Regions from separate parts of the Paenarthrobacter sp. FR1 genome, predicted to be linked through region 2. Evidence: riboswitches for the same ligand, from Rfam matches in the RefSeq annotation. Region 2 holds a riboswitch; the other holds the start of a gene.

Region 1 (7,551 bases), on a different contig from region 2:
CTTCCTCGGAAGGCAGGCTCCCCATGGCTTCCTCAAGGTAGATCTGCTCTCCCTTGTTGCCGTCAGCGTCGAAGACCTCGAAGTTTGTCGGAGCCGAAAGGCTGGTTCCCGTGACCGTTTCCCACGAAACCTCCATCAGGAGGAACCCTCCGTTTTTCGGCTTCATGTAGGACATGTCGGGAATCTCGGTGGTGTACCCGGAGTTGACGATGCTGACTTTCACCGTGTTGCCGTCGGAGACGGTGACCATGAAGGAGTTGGCGTCAGTGACAGGCCCCGGCGACGGCAGAGGCGCTTCCTGGGAAGTCGAGGGGAGGGCCGGGACAGGCGTGGTACCTCCCTGGACTGCAGCCGCGACGAGCGTCAAAGACACCACCGTGGACACGATTCCAATGATGAGCCCGGCGAACCATACGACGATCGTGATGATCCAGGCCTTCTTCTTGTTCTCCGGATACCCCGCCAGCGGACGGCCTTGCTTATCGCGTGCATTTCCTGTGAGCGTGATGATGAGGTCCACGATGGACCAGATGCCCAAGCCGCCCGCCGTGAGCAACTTCGCAATGCCGGTACCGATCTTGCCCAAGTAGAAGCGGTCCACGCCGAGTCCACCCAAGAGCAGGGAGAGAATCCAGGTAACCAGGAAGGACTTGGCGGGACCACCAAACCCTGGAGCCCCGTACTGTGCTGAACCCGGGCCGGGTTGGAAATCGTTCTGCGGCCCGGCCTGGTACTGGCCTCCGTAGCCGACGGGCGCGGTGGGGATCTGCGGAACTCCTGCTCCGGCATCGTTCTGGGGCGAGGGCGGGTAGCTCGGGTGACTCATTAATGATCCTTCAGTGGGGTGGGTACGAGGTGAGGGCAGGGGCACGTTTGGGACGCCTCGCTGCCAACTCACTTCGAGCCAGCCTAGTAGGCCTCAGGGTTAGTCTTGGACCATGGGCACTTCACCGGACCCACCCGCCTCGGCCGATCAACTCGCAGCAGAGCTCTTCGGAGCCATGGCATATGGCGAGTTGTCCGCATTCGGGCGGCTCTCGTTCGATTCCCGCTACGCGCCCACACTCCATGACCGGTCGGTACTGGCCAAGATAGCCGTGGGTGCCTACGGAAACTTCGCCCTCCTCAGCGATCGACTCTCCGAAATGGGGATCGATCCCGAGGAGGCCATGCTGCCCTTCCAGCGGTCCTTTGACCATTTCCACGAGCGCACCAAACCGGGGGACTGGTTCGAATCCGTGATGAAGGCCTACGTCATCGATACCGTTTCCTCGGACTTCTACCGTGCTGTTGCAGGGTTCCTCGATGCCGGGACGCAGCAGTTCGTTGAGCGGGTGGCATCTCCCGACCAAGCCACCGAAGTCCTCCGCGTCCTGTTGAGGCGGGCGTTGGCCGATGACCCGAGGCTGGCCTCCCGGCTGGCGTTATGGGGCCGCCGGTTGGTAGGCGAAGCCCTGACGCAGGCACAACGCGTGGGAATGGAACACCCCAGGGTGGGGCCAACGTTGAAGAACGGCGGCGACGCCCGGGCCGCGGTGAGGAAACTGACCGGCGAGCTCGCCGAAAGGCACGCGCGCCGAATGACGGAACTCGGACTGACCGCCTGACTGCCCGCCGCGTTGGCGCTACCCGGCGTCCAGGGCTTCGAGCAGCGACTTGGCTGCCGCCGTCGGGTCTTCCGCCTCGGTGATGGCGCGCACGACGACGATCCGGCTGGCTCCTGCGGCCACCACTTGTTCCACGTTGTTGAGGTCGATGCCCCCGATGGCGAACCACGGCAGCTCGACGGCGACCTGGGTGGTTTCGTCTGCGCGCTTGGTGGCTTCTGCGGCATATGTGACCAAGTCCAGCCCCACTGCTGTCCGGCCCGGTTTGGTGGGTGTTGCCCAGACCGGACCAACGCAGAAATAGTCCAAGCCGTCGTTCCCGGGGGAGGCCGTGATTGCCGCATTCACCTGCTCCGGAGTGTGGGTGGAAAGGCCGATCACTGCGGGCTTGGGAAGGAAGGTGCGGGCAACCTTCAACGGAAGGTCCTTTTGCCCGATGTGGAACACGGGAGCCGCGGAAACACTGGCAACATCGGCGCGGTCGTTGACGGCCCAGAGTCGTCCGTGCCGCTGCGCAACGCTGCGCAGGACGGCCAGTATTTCCAGTTCCTCGGCCGCTTCGATGGTCTTGTCGCGGAGCTGGATGATATCCACTCCGCCGGCAAACGCGGCGTCGACGAAGTCTTCAAAATCGCCCTGCCGTTTGCGTGCATCCGTGCACAGATAGAGGCGGGCTGAGGCGAGGGATTCAGGCTGGGTCATGGAATCCAGAGTAGTTCCTCTAAACTGGGCACGTACTGCGGGAGCCGCGACCTTCGTCATATGACTGTCCGGCTGAGAGGGCTTCAGCGCCGACCGCTTGACCTGATCCGGCTAGTACCGGCGTAGGGAAGGAACCGAATGGCAGAATCCCGCCACGCTCCAGGCAACACATCGACAGTTCGCGCGGACGTCGCCGTCATCGGCGGAGGCATCATCGGCCTGGGGATAGCCCACGAGGTCCGTCGGCAGGGCCGCTCAGTGGCGCTCATCGACCCAGCCCCGGCATCCGGCGCCACGTTCGCCGCCGCCGGAATGCTTGCACCGGTCAGCGAATTGCACTACCAGGAGGAAGACCTTCTGGAGCTCATGCTCGAGTCTTCCCGTCTGTGGCCGGCTTTCGTGGGCGGCCTTCCCCGAGCCGGGGAAGGCACCGGATACTGTACGACGCCGACCCTCGCCGTGGGTGCCGACGCCGCCGACCGTCGCGCGCTCGCCGATCTGCGGTTGGTGCAGCTCGCCGCTGGTTTGGACGTCGAGCCGCTGGCATTGCGGGCGGCACGGGAACGCGAGCCCCTGCTCAGCCCCCAAATTTCCTGCGCCTTCGACATTCCAGCCGACCACCAAGTGGATCCCCGGAAACTGGCAAACTGTCTGCTGGCGGGGTTGGCCGCCCATTCGCCCGGCGACGACACCTGGGTGGCCGGTGCCGACCATGGATTCGCCGTAGCCGACTCCGCGCGCGGAGTGCTGTGGAATGGGAACCGGGTTTGCGGAGTGGAACTCGAAGCCGGAGGCACAGTCCTCGCGGGTGAGACAGTGGTGGCCAACGGACTGGGTGCTGCGCACTTGCTCGGCCTCCCCGAGGCCACGGGCCTCCCGGTGCGGCCGGTCTACGGCGACATCCTCAGGCTTCGAGTCCCGGCGCACCTCCAGCCGTTGGTGACAGCTACCGTCCGGGGCATGGTCCGCGGGGTGCCCGTGTATATAGTCCCCAGGGACGACGGAACCGTCGTTATTGGAGCGACCCAGCGCGAGGATGCCCTGTCGGCGACGTCCAACGCAGTCTCCGCCGGCGGTGTCTACCAGCTCCTGCGGGACGCCCAGGTCCTGGTTCCGGCAGTGGCTGAGCTCGAATTGCTCGAGGCCACGGCCCGTGCCCGGCCAGGCACCCCGGACAACGCTCCACTGCTCGGTCGCGTGGCCGATTCACGCGGGGACATCGCGGGGCTGGTCATAGCCACAGGCTTCTTCCGTCACGGTGTTCTCCTCACGCCTGTAGCCGCCAGGATTGTCGGCGAACTGATCGGCGGTTCGTCGGACTCCCGGTGGTCCCGCTTCCGGCCGGACCGTTTCGCGACCAACTTCCCGGAACCCCACACAACCACGCCAGCAGCCGCTCCCAGCAAGGAACCAGTATGAACATCAAACTCAACGGCGCCCACCATACAGTGGCGGACGACGCCTCGGTCAGCACCCTGGTCAGCTCCATCACCGGCCGGGTCCTGGACCACAAGGGACAGGCAGCCGACGGCGGAAAGCTGGGTGTCGCCGTCGCGCGTAATTCCGAAGTTGTGCCGCGCAGCCAATGGTCGGCGACGACGCTCGCCGACGGAGACGAACTCGAACTCGTAACCGCAGTCCAAGGAGGCTGAACCATGACCACAGCAAGTACTGAAATCCGCACAGACGCCTTGGTGATTGACGGCGTCGAATTCGGCTCCCGCCTGATCATGGGCACGGGAGGGGCGCCCAGCCTGGACGGCCTCGGAGCCGCCCTCCTGGCATCGGGGACGGAGCTCACCACAGTCGCCATGCGGCGTTATTCGCCGGCTGAGGCCGGCTCGCTGTTCCAGCTCTTGGTGGACAACGACATCCGGGTGCTGCCCAACACGGCTGGCTGCTTCACGGCCAAAGATGCCGTCATGACGGCGGAACTGGCACGTGAGGCACTGGAAACCGATTGGGTGAAGCTGGAAGTCATCGCGGACGAGCACACGCTTCTTCCTGACGCCGTTGAACTGGTGGACGCCACCGAGCAACTGGTGAACCGCGGCTTCAAAGTCTTCGCCTACACCAATGACGACCCCGTCCTGGCGCTGCGGCTGGAAAACCTTGGCGCCACAGCCGTCATGCCGCTCGGCTCGCCCATTGGAACCGGCTTGGGCATCCTGAATCCGCACAACATCGACCTCATCGTGTCACGGGCCTCCGTGCCGGTGGTTCTCGACGCCGGAATTGGAACCGCTTCGGACGCAGCGCTTGCCATGGAACTGGGCTGTGACGCCGTCCTGCTGGCCACAGCCGTTACCCGTGCGCAGAACCCCGTGCAGATGGGCGAAGCCTTCAAACACGCTGTCATCGCCGGTAGGCTGGCCAAACGGGCAGGCCGGATTCCGCGGCGGGAGCACGCACTCGCGTCCTCGGCCATGGAAGGCCGGGCGGAGTTCCTCTAGCCGAAGGAGCAATCATGGCCGACCAGGCAGACCACCTGACTCAAGCCGCGGTCGACGCCGCCCTCAGGGACCTTCCGGATTGGAAACTTCACGGCGGCCTGGTAACTGTCTACAAAACCTCGACGGCGGCCAAGGCGTTGGCATTGATCGCCGCGATTGGCCGGATCGCCGAAGAACAAAACCACCACCCGGATCTTGACTGGCGCTACAACCGGGTGTACTTGCGCTATGTCTCACATGACGCCGGCGGTCAGGTGACCCGGCGCGACGTCGCGGCCGCGGCCTCCGTGAGTGCAGCCGCGGCGGCGGTTGAAGCCGTTGCGGAGCCCGGGCGTTACCCGGCCGCTTGAAAAAGACTTGAACGCCACAAGCAATGGCCACCACCCCTGGGGGTGGTGGCCATTGCTGTCGTGTAGACGTGATGCGGGACCGGGTATGAGCCTAGAGCCGGAGGGCCTTGGTCATCACCGCGGTATCGTGCTTGGTCCGCGTCCGGCCCAGATAAACCACCACGCCGGCAGCTGCGGCAGTACCCAGCACGATCGGCAGGATCCAAGGGACCCATGTCGCGCCGGGCTGGTACCCCAAGCCGGCGCTGATGAACGCGATCCAGCTCAGCGTTCCGACAGCCGCCGAGACACCTGCCGGCAATGCGATTCCATACTTGCCGTGCCGCTTGTCATTCGCCCACACAATGAAGCCGGTGGCAACGGTGGCGAGAACCACCACGACGAGTGAAAGCATGAAGACTCCTTAGCGGGCGACGCGGGGTGGGAAGACGCTAGAGTGCACCGAAACCGACGCGGCGGACTTCCTCGGCGCCGATCTCAACGTAACCCAGAACGTTTCCGGGAACGATGATCTGGCGGCCCTTCTCGTCAGTGAGGCGCAGTTCCGAGCCCTTGGTAACGGCCTCGGCCACGATCTTGGCTACGGCATCGGCATCCAGGGCGGATTCGAGCACAATTTCACGGCCAACGTTCTGAATGCCGATCTTTACTTCCACAGCAAGGCCTCCAAGCCAATCAAGTGTTAAGTCAGTCCTCTATTTGTAGCCTAGGACTCTTTGGGGAATCGACTGATTCCGCGCCAAGCTAAACGATAGATCAGATCGCTGGCCACATCGAGGTCCAGGTTTCCGTCCGTTTCAAGCCAATACCGGGCGCTGACCTGCGCCATTCCGGCCAGGCCGCGGCCCAAAAGCTGCGCCTCAAGGGGAGGAAGCTTGGTGTCCTCGGCGATGACGTGCGCCACCGCGTCGGCGAACGTCTTATTGAAAGTCTCCAGGCGGGAGCTGACATCGGGATCGTTAATAAGGTCCGATTCAAATACCAGGCGGTGGGCTTGGTCGTCGTCGGCAATGAACCTGTAGTAGGCCCGCATGACGGCTTTGACGCGCTCCTTGTTGTCCGTAGTGGAGTTCAAAGCACTGAGCATCAAATCCGTCAACGTGGCCAGATGGCTGTCCAGGAGGGCCATGTAAAGCTCGCGTTTGGACGGGAAGTGCTGGTAAAGCACCGGCTTGCTGACATGCGCAGTTTCTGCGATTTCGTCCATGGCGGCGCCGTGGAAACCATTGGAGACAAACACTTCCAACGCGGCGTTGAGCAACTGTGCCCGGCGCTCGTCCCGCGGCAACCTTGGTGAACGAGGTGAACCTGTCCGTTCCTGCTTCGCGGGTGCCCCATCGTTTGCCCGTGTGCCGTCAGCCACAGTCTGCCGCCTTTCCTTTGCAGTTATGACCACTCTACCGGTGGGTAATATGACCGGGCGGCATCGGCAGGCATACATTGGGGTATGGCCTCAATTGTTGCTGCCCACTCTGCTGCGCCCACTGTCCTGCCGCCCCTTGTTGAACCGGCCGCCGAGCTTACGCCGGCCGAGGTGGAGCGGTACTCACGGCATCTCATCATTCCGGAAATTGGCGCTGTGGGCCAACGCAGGCTTAAGAATGCGAAAGTGCTTGTCATAGGGGCAGGTGGGCTCGGATCGCCCGCATTGTTGTACCTGGCCGCTGCCGGAGTCGGGACCCTGGGGATCGTGGACGACGACGACGTGGACCTCACCAACCTCCAACGCCAAGTGATCCACGGAGTGAAGGACGTAGGCACCCCCAAGATCGAGTCTGCGCGCAACGCCATTGCCGAGCTCAATCCGCTGGTCAACGTGGTCCTGCACAACGTCCGGCTCGATTCCTCCAACGCCATGGAACTGTTCGCGCAGTACGACCTCATCCTTGACGGTGCAGACAACTTTGCCACTCGCTACCTCGTCAACGACGCCGCTGCCATCCTTGGCAAGCCCTACGTTTGGGGCTCCATCTTCCGCTTCGATGGACAAGTCAGCGTTTTCTGGGCCGAGCACGGCCCCACGTACCGGGACCTGTATCCGGAAGCCCCTCCAGCCGGTTCCGTCCCGTCCTGTGGGGAGGGCGGCGTCTTCGGCATGCTGTGTGCAGCGGTTGGATCGCTCATGGTGACTGAAGCGGTGAAGCTGATCACCGGCGTCGGGCGTTCTCTGCTTGGCCGCGTGGCGCTGTTCGACGCCTTGGGTGGAAGTTGGCGCGAGATCAAGGTATCCAAGGATCCGGAAGCCGAACCCATCACCGAACTCACGGACTACGAGGCGTTCTGCGGCGTGACGCCTTTGGCGCCAACCGATCAGGACCACACGGTCTCTGCCAAGGAGCTCGCCGGGATGCTGGCGGAGCGGGAGTCGGGGGAGCGTGACTTCGAATTGGTTGATGTCCGGGAGTCGGGAGAACACAGCATTGTGAGCATCGACGGTTC
Region 2 (7,551 bases):
CGAGGCTCGGAACGTCGCTGATCAAGTACATGTTCTCGCTGCCGGGCAAGGACCGGATCATCGTGGAGCCGGACTCCCGCAATGCCAAGGCCCTGCGTCGCCTGGAAGCCACCTGCTTCGAGCTCGGTCCCATCATTCAGCTCGCCGAGAAGGAAGCCCAACTGGGGTTCCTGACACGCGCCGGCTTTGACGAGATCCAGGAACAGCAGCGCTAAACCGCCACAAGGGAAGTGCCGCCGGCGGCCCCCAACGCTACCGGCGGCACGTTTGGTGTCCAGCGTTCCAGCGCATGTCAGCGCTAGCGCCAGACGAAACTCCATGTCCCCGCGCCCACAGCGGCCAGCACTGCTCCCGCTGCAATCACCAGCCCGCCAAGGACCACCCAAACGTCCAGCAACGAGTACGTTGATTCTCGTGCCCACGTGCGTTGACCGCCCCCAAAACCGCGGGCTTCCATGGTCACCGCTAGCCTCGACGCCCGGCGAACCGCCTGCACCAAGAGCCCGAAGCTCTGCCCGAGCGTAGCCTTGAGGCGCTGGAACGGGCTGCCCTGCGAGCCGACGCCGCGTGCCCGGCGGGCCATGCCGATGGTCTGCCACTCCTCTGCCATGAGGCCCACTAAACGCATGGCTGCCAGAGACCCGAGGACAAAGCGGTGCGGCAGCTTTGCTTTCTGCGCCAGCGCATCGGCCAGGTCCGTCGGATCGGTGCAGGTCATCAGCAGGATCGCCGGGAGCGCGATCGCCAAGCCGCGGAGCATGAAACCCAGCCCCAGCTCGAGGGAACCTTCGCTGATGGACCAGAGTCCGACGTCGAGCAGGACAGCGCCGCTGTCAGCAGCCACGATCGCTGTGCTCCACCCGCCGATCGCTGCCGCGATGATCAGCGGCCAGGCACGCTGCCACAGCAAGCGGAGAGTGAGGCCGGCCAGCGGGAAGAGCGCCAACTCCGCAACAAGCGCCGTAGACGCCGACACCCAGTCGATGGACAGCGCCAGCACCAGGGAAATGAGGAAGACCGAGCCGAACTTGGCCAAAGGATTCGCGCGGGTCAGCAGCGCCTGGTTACCCCGCAGGTTCAGTGCATCCCTCATGCTGCACCGGCTTCCTGGCGGTCGTTTTCCGTGCGCGTGGACGGGCCGAGCTGCAGTTCCGTGCCGCCGAGCACGGCGCTGAACTCTTGGTCATGGGTTACTGAGACCACGGCAGTTCCGGCGTCCAGCAATTCGGACAGGAAGGACGCCAATTCGGCCCAGGTGTTCGCATCCTGGCCAAACGTCGGCTCATCGAGCACCAAGACCTTCGGATGCGCCGCGAGCACGGTGGCCACCGAGAGCCGACGCTTCTCGCCGCCGGACAAGGTGTACGGATTGGCGTCCACCAGATGGGTGAGGCGCAACCGCTCCAACAGTTCGTCCACGCGTTCCTCGCCATGGCCCAGGTGCCTCGGGCCAAACATGAGTTCGTCCAGGACCTTGCCCGTGACGAACTGGTGCTCCGGCTCCTGGAAAACGGTTCCGATACGGGAAATCAGCTGCTCGGCTTTCCACTTGAAGGGGTCCATGCCCACTCCCTCTGAAAGCTCGACGGCGGCACTCACCGTGCCATCCACCGGCGCCAGAAGACCGGCCAACGTGAGCGCGAAGGTGGACTTTCCGGCACCGTTGGGACCCGTGATGGTGAGCGCCTGGCCTGCCCGGACCTGGGCACTGATGCCGGATTGCACGGGAACCGGCGGGATGGTCCTGAAGCCCTTCCTGCGTGGTTTCTCCCGTGAAACTGAGAGGTCCTGCGCCGCAAGGAGGAGCTGGGCGGTCCGGGGTTCGTTGCGGCGGGCGCGGGTTGCCGGGACATACCCCGGAACCCAAACGCCGGCACCCATCAGCATGGTGCGGGCCTCGGATAGGACGTGGTCCGGCGGGCCGTCCAGGAGGACGCCCGGCGTACCGGCTTCTGAGCCGGTACCCGGCTGCAGGACCACGATCCTGTCCACCAGGTCCTTCCACACAGACACCCGGTGCTCCACCACCACCAACGTGGCGCCGGTCTTGTCCACGCAGCGCTTCACGGCATCGCGGACCTCCAACACCCCTGCAGGATCGAGGTTGGCCGTAGGTTCATCCAGCAGGATCAGCCCGGGCCGCATCGCCAGGATGCCGGCCAGCGCAAGGCGCTGCTTCTGCCCACCGGAGAGTGCCGCCGTCGGGTGATCCAACGCCAAGCCGCCGCCTGCTGCGGTACGCAACCCGACGTCGTCGAGCGCTTCATGGACGCGGGACCAAATCTCGTCCCGCGGTACGGCCAGGTTCTCGGCACCGAAGGCGACGTCGTCACCCACCCGCGAGAGGACCACCTGCGTTTCCGGATCCTGTTGCATCAGGCCGGCGCGGCCTCGCTGCTCGCGGGGAGTGACGCCGTCGATCAGCAGGGAGCCGGTCTCGTCAGAGTCGTCCTCCTCGTCACCCAGCACCCCGGCGAGGGCGTGCAGGAGCGTGGACTTGCCGGCGCCTGAAGGCCCCAGCAGCAGTACGCGCTCCCCGGGTTCGATCCTGAGGTCAAGGCCTTGAATGGCAGGCTTGGCCCGACCGGCGTGCCGCCAACCCCAGCCCTCGGCCGAGATGGCGGCAGGCCTGACAGCGCCGCTGTTGGTGGCGGGCATCAGCTGAAGACTGGCTCCGAAGCGGCCTTGCGGGACGCGAAGGAGCTCAGGACGCCCGTCTTGGCCAAACCGCGGGTGGCGACCCATGACAGTGCGCCTGCGATGATCGCGCCGGAGATGGTGGTGAAAGTGATGTAGGCCAGCTTGTCGATGGCTTCGTAAGCGATGTTCCAACCCCAAGGCAGGAAGGAGTCGTTGAGGCCGCAGAAAAGGCCAGCACCGGCACCGGCAAGGAGTGCCGTGGGCAGGTTGAACTTCTTGTAGCGGAACGCGGCGAAGATCAGCTCGGCGCCGAGGCCCTGGAGGATGCCCGAGATGAGCACTGTGGTGCCGTACTGCGAACCCATAATGAGCTCACCCGTGGCTGCCACGGCTTCGCAGAACAGTGCCGCACCCGGCTTGCGGATAATGAGCATGCCCAAGACCGCCGGGATCATCCAGCCACCGGCGATCAGGCCGGTGAGCGGCGGATACGTCGCGTTCATGGGAATGGATACGAGTGCGGCGCCCTGGGACCATGCCCAGAAGATCACGCCGCCGGCGATGGCGATAAGGGCCGCCACCACGATGTCTACAACACGCCAGCTATAACTGGTCTTCTTCACGTTTACCGTGGTCATTTTTCTGCCTCCTGAGGTACAGGAGGGGAAAGTGCTCCCCGGATTCCCCAGCCGGCCTGCGCCGCCCGGATCCGGACACTCTGAGAAGCTCGACTCCCTTGCGCCGGTACTAACCGGATCAGGTTCGAGGGTCTGCGGCTGTCCGCACTCTCAGCGCCCTCGCGTCTCCCGCATTCCTGCAGGATTCGACGGCGGCGCTCCCCTGTCGTTATCAATCTGCCCTGATGGGCTGGTTCAGTTTACACCTGCGCGTGTGGCCGGCGCTGGGGCCCGGTCACAATCCTGCGAGAATGGACCAGCAGATCCGACCGCAGCAAAGGGGCACATTTTCATGACGGACATTCCCGGCTCAGGACTTCCAGGAACCAAACCCGTGCCCGAACCCCGGCTTGCTGCCAGCGTCATCCTGCTTCGCGACACCGCGGACGGGCTCGAGGCCTTCGTCCAGCACAGGGTCAGCACCATGGACTTCGCTGCCGGGATGGTGGTCTTCCCCGGAGGACGGGTGGACGCCGCGGATCAATCCGGGTGGGACTACCCCACCGAACTCCTGCAGGCCCACGCGGCGGACTGGCACCAGAGCTCCATCGGCACGGATCCGGACGCTGCAGCAATGGTACTCACAGCTGCCATCCGGGAGGTCCAGGAGGAAGCCGGCCTGAGCATCGACGCCTCGGATCTCCGTCCCTGGGCCAACTGGATCACCCCTACGGACATGCCCAAGCGCTTCGATACGTATTTCTACGTCGCCAAGCCTTCGCCGGGAGCCGAGCCGCAGCACCAAACCACGGAAGCGTGGCAATCCCTATGGATGCCTGTGAACGGAATCCTGGAAGCCGAGGCTGCCGGCACCCTGCAGCTGATGCCGCCCACCTACTACCTGCTGAAGGAAATCGACGGGTTTGGTTCTGTGGAGGCGATGTGGTCCGCCGAACATGCTGTGGTCCCCGTGCTGGCACCGGAGGGTTCCATGGCTGCGTTTTTGAAGGAACGGGAAAGCCGGCGCTAGCAGTGTTCCCCCGGCCTTTACAGCTAGGCTGGGGACATGAACCTCTTCTTCAAGCTGCTGGGTGCCGGAGTAAGCCTCGGAGCAGGCTTCGTCGGAACCAAACTCGTCAACAAAGGGTGGGAAAAGGCCACTGGCAACAAGCCACCCGTAGGCAACGATGACATGGAAACAAGCCTGCGCTCGGCCCTGACCTTCGCACTGATTTCCGCGTTCGTCAGTACCCTCATCCAGGTCCTTGCCAGCCGTGGCACGCAGCGTGCCATCGCACGCTTCGCCAAATCCCAGGACATCGTCTAGGAACCATCCGGACAACAAAGCGCGGGCCACCTTGGTGGGCCCGCGCTTTTTTATGGGCGGTTCAGCGGTCGTTCGCGGGTTCCTGGCCCGCTGCTGCCCGCTGGACGACGGCCTCAAGCTCATCTTTGGTGAGCATCTCGCGGTGCCCGTGCTTGGTGCGGTAGGCAGAGCGCCCCACCATGTGCGCAGAGACGGGGGCCGTCAGCAGCTGGAAAATCCACGCCACCACCAGGACAGGCCATACCCACCACGTCCGCATCTGCAGGCCGATCGCCGCCAGCATGAGGAACAACCCCAGGACCTGCGGTTTGGTGGCGGCGTGCATGCGGCTCATGAGGTCCGGGAAGCGCAGCAGGCCCACGGCCGCGCCGAGGGACATCAGGGCACCCACCACCAAGAACACAGCGGTAACAACATCAATGACGGCGTCCACGCCGGTGGCGTCAGGACTCATTGTTCTGTTCCCTCCGCTCGGCCACGAACCGGGCAACCGTCACCGAGCCGATGAACCCAATCACCGCTAGGGCCACCAGCAGCATCAGGTTGTTGAGGTGCCGGTTCATCGCCATATCCACGGCAAGTGCGGCGCCGAGAATGGCCAGCAGCACGTCGGACGCCAGGACGCGGTCCAGCAGGGACGGTCCGATGGCGATGCGGACAATCGCGCCTGCCGCAGCCAAACTCAGGATGACAGCCGTGGCCACCAGGACGAATTCCTTCACTGCGTTGCCCCTTCCATGCCGGGACGCGCTTCAGCCCTAAGCGCCTCGACTTCTTCACGAGTACCCATGATGCGGATCAGTCCCGCTTCGATGTTCTGGGTTTCCTGCCGGATCTTGTCGATGTCGGCTTCTTCATAGATGTTCAGCGCGTGCAGGTAAAGCGTTGACGTTGAACGGTCCACTTCCACCACCAGGGAGCCGGGAATCAGGGAAATGACGTGCCCGGTGGCGGTCACCATGAGGTCCGAATGGCTCCGCAGCGGAACAGCGACGACGGCGCTGCGCACCTTCGGGCCTTTGGCCACCGCCAGGTACAGCACCACGAAGCTCGCTGCCACAACTTTGGCGAGGAACATCAGGGCAAAGGGAATGGCGCGCAGGATGTTGAACCTGCCGCTCAGTTCCACGGGTGGGAGGTAGAAGAACTTGGCCACCAGCACTGCGATCAGGGCACCAAACAGCAGGTTGCCGGGGCTGAAATCCCGCCACAGAGCGCCCCAGACAATCACCAACCAGATGAGCAGTGGCAGTTCGGTGCGGAACGAAATCGGTTTGCGGCTCATTTGGCATCACCCGTCTGCACTTCATCCGTTTGTGCAAGGGGCGGCACCTCGACGGAATCGCCCAGGACCGAATGGATATAGGCGGATCGGTCCAGCATTATGCGGGCGGAACCGTCGGCCACCTGGAAGAGCGGTCCGGCGAAGACCGTCAGGGCGACGCCAAATATGACCAGGCCGGCCGTGGAACCCACCATTGTCCGGGGCAGCACGCCGACGTTGCCGGTAGCCTTCAGCACGGGGTCGGGGAACTCGGCGTCTTCGGGCTTCCGCCAGAAGGCCCTGTTCCACACACGGGCGATCGCCAGCAGCGTCAGCAGGCTGGTGACTACGCCGCCCACCACCAGCACGATGGCCAGGGGTGTCCCCAACTCCACTCCGGCCTGCAACAGACCCAACTTGCCCAGGAACCCGGAGAAGGGCGGAATGCCGGCCAGGTTCATTGCCGGGACAAAGAACAGCAAAGCCAGAAGCGGAGACAACTTGGCCAAGCCGCCCAATCGGTCAATGGACGAGCTGCCGCCACGTCGCTCTATGAGACCCGTGACCAGGAACAGGCTGGTTTGCACGGTGATGTGGTGCGCCACGTAGAAGACGGCTGAACCCAACCCCGCCACCGAGCTCATCGCCAAACCGAACACCATGTACCCGATGTGGCTGACCAAGGTGAAGGACAGGAGACGTTTGATGTCGCTCTGGGCCAGGGCGCCCAGAATACCGACCACCATGGTAAGGAGCGCCACCACCATCAAGGGGACGTTAAGGGTGTCCCCCGGGAACAGGAGTGTCTCCGTGCGGACCATGGCATAGACGCCCACTTTGGTCAGCAGCCCGGCAAACACCGCGGTGACCGGCGCCGGCGCCGTGGGGTAGGAGTCAGGCAGCCAGAAGGACAATGGGAACACAGCGGCCTTGATGCCGAAGGCCACCAACAGCATCACGTGCAGGAGGTTCTGCGTGCCTTGGTCCAGTTCGGCGAGCTTGATGGCCAGGTCCGCCATGGTGATGGTTCCGGTGGCGCCATAGATCATGGCAATGGCTACGAGGAACAACACGGAGGACACCACGGAAACCACCACGTAGGTGACACCCGCACGAATGCGCGGACCCGTCCCTCCCAAGGTCATGAGCACGTAGCTTGCCGTCAGCAGGATTTCGAAGCCGACATAGAGGTTGAAGAGGTCGCCTGTGAGGAAGGCGTTGGACACGCCTGCCACCAGGATCAGGTAGGTGGGGTGGAAAATCGAGACCGGCGCTTCCTGGTCTCCGTCAGCCATGCCTTGGCCGGTGGCGTAGATCAGGACGGCGAGGCTCACCACGGTGGAAACCACCAGCATGAGGGAGGAGAACTGGTCCACCACCAGGACAACGCCCCACGGCGGCAACCAACCACCCAGAGTCACGGACGTGGTGCCACCGTTCCACACGGAGATCAGCAGCAGGCACTCCAGCAGGAGGGTCGCGCTCAGGATGCCGATGCTGACCATCCGCTGCGCAGAGTGGTGCCTGATGAGCAGGAACGCGAGGGCAGCACCCAGAATCGGTAGGAGGACAGCTAGCGGCGACAGGTTCGCAAGGTTCACGCGCTGCCTCCTTCCTGGGTTGATGCCGTGTTGGGGGTTTCTGTGGCTTCCGGGTGGCCGTGGTCCGAGGTGTTGGACGGTGTAATCGCGAACTCCGAGGTT

The links. Region 2 has a riboswitch for thiamine pyrophosphate ahead of ACR30Z_RS16095 (ECF transporter S component). Riboswitches for the same ligand answer to the same signal wherever they lie in the genome.
Region 1: it holds a riboswitch for thiamine pyrophosphate, as region 2 does, so the genes downstream of both, thiO (glycine oxidase ThiO) here and ACR30Z_RS16095 (ECF transporter S component) in region 2, are expected to answer to the same signal.

What each region holds. Positions count from the first base shown of each region.
Region 1 is NZ_JBPFSF010000001.1:370,314-377,864, reverse strand. It holds gene ACR30Z_RS01710 (TM2 domain-containing protein) at 1-826, opposite strand, end outside; gene ACR30Z_RS01705 (ferritin-like fold-containing protein) at 939-1,607, shown strand; gene thiE (thiamine phosphate synthase) at 1,626-2,309, opposite strand; TPP riboswitch at 2,337-2,456, shown strand; gene thiO (glycine oxidase ThiO) at 2,448-3,728, shown strand; gene thiS (sulfur carrier protein ThiS) at 3,725-3,961, shown strand; gene ACR30Z_RS01685 (thiazole synthase) at 3,965-4,762, shown strand; gene ACR30Z_RS01680 (4a-hydroxytetrahydrobiopterin dehydratase) at 4,777-5,112, shown strand; gene ACR30Z_RS01675 (hypothetical protein) at 5,204-5,506, opposite strand; gene ACR30Z_RS01670 (DUF3107 domain-containing protein) at 5,544-5,768, opposite strand; gene ACR30Z_RS01665 (TetR/AcrR family transcriptional regulator) at 5,819-6,553, opposite strand; gene moeB (molybdopterin-synthase adenylyltransferase MoeB) at 6,560-7,551, shown strand, end outside.
Region 2 is NZ_JBPFSF010000008.1:132,365-139,915, forward strand. It holds gene ACR30Z_RS16080 (GNAT family N-acetyltransferase) at 1-215, shown strand, start outside; gene ACR30Z_RS16085 (energy-coupling factor transporter transmembrane component T family protein) at 299-1,093, opposite strand; gene ACR30Z_RS16090 (ABC transporter ATP-binding protein) at 1,090-2,658, opposite strand; gene ACR30Z_RS16095 (ECF transporter S component) at 2,658-3,278, opposite strand; TPP riboswitch at 3,356-3,492, opposite strand; gene ACR30Z_RS16100 (NUDIX hydrolase) at 3,610-4,287, shown strand; gene ACR30Z_RS16105 (DUF4235 domain-containing protein) at 4,324-4,584, shown strand; gene mnhG (monovalent cation/H(+) antiporter subunit G) at 4,646-5,038, opposite strand; gene ACR30Z_RS16115 (monovalent cation/H+ antiporter complex subunit F) at 5,028-5,306, opposite strand; gene ACR30Z_RS16120 (Na+/H+ antiporter subunit E) at 5,303-5,869, opposite strand; gene ACR30Z_RS16125 (Na+/H+ antiporter subunit D) at 5,866-7,449, opposite strand; gene ACR30Z_RS16130 (Na(+)/H(+) antiporter subunit C) at 7,446-7,551, opposite strand, start outside.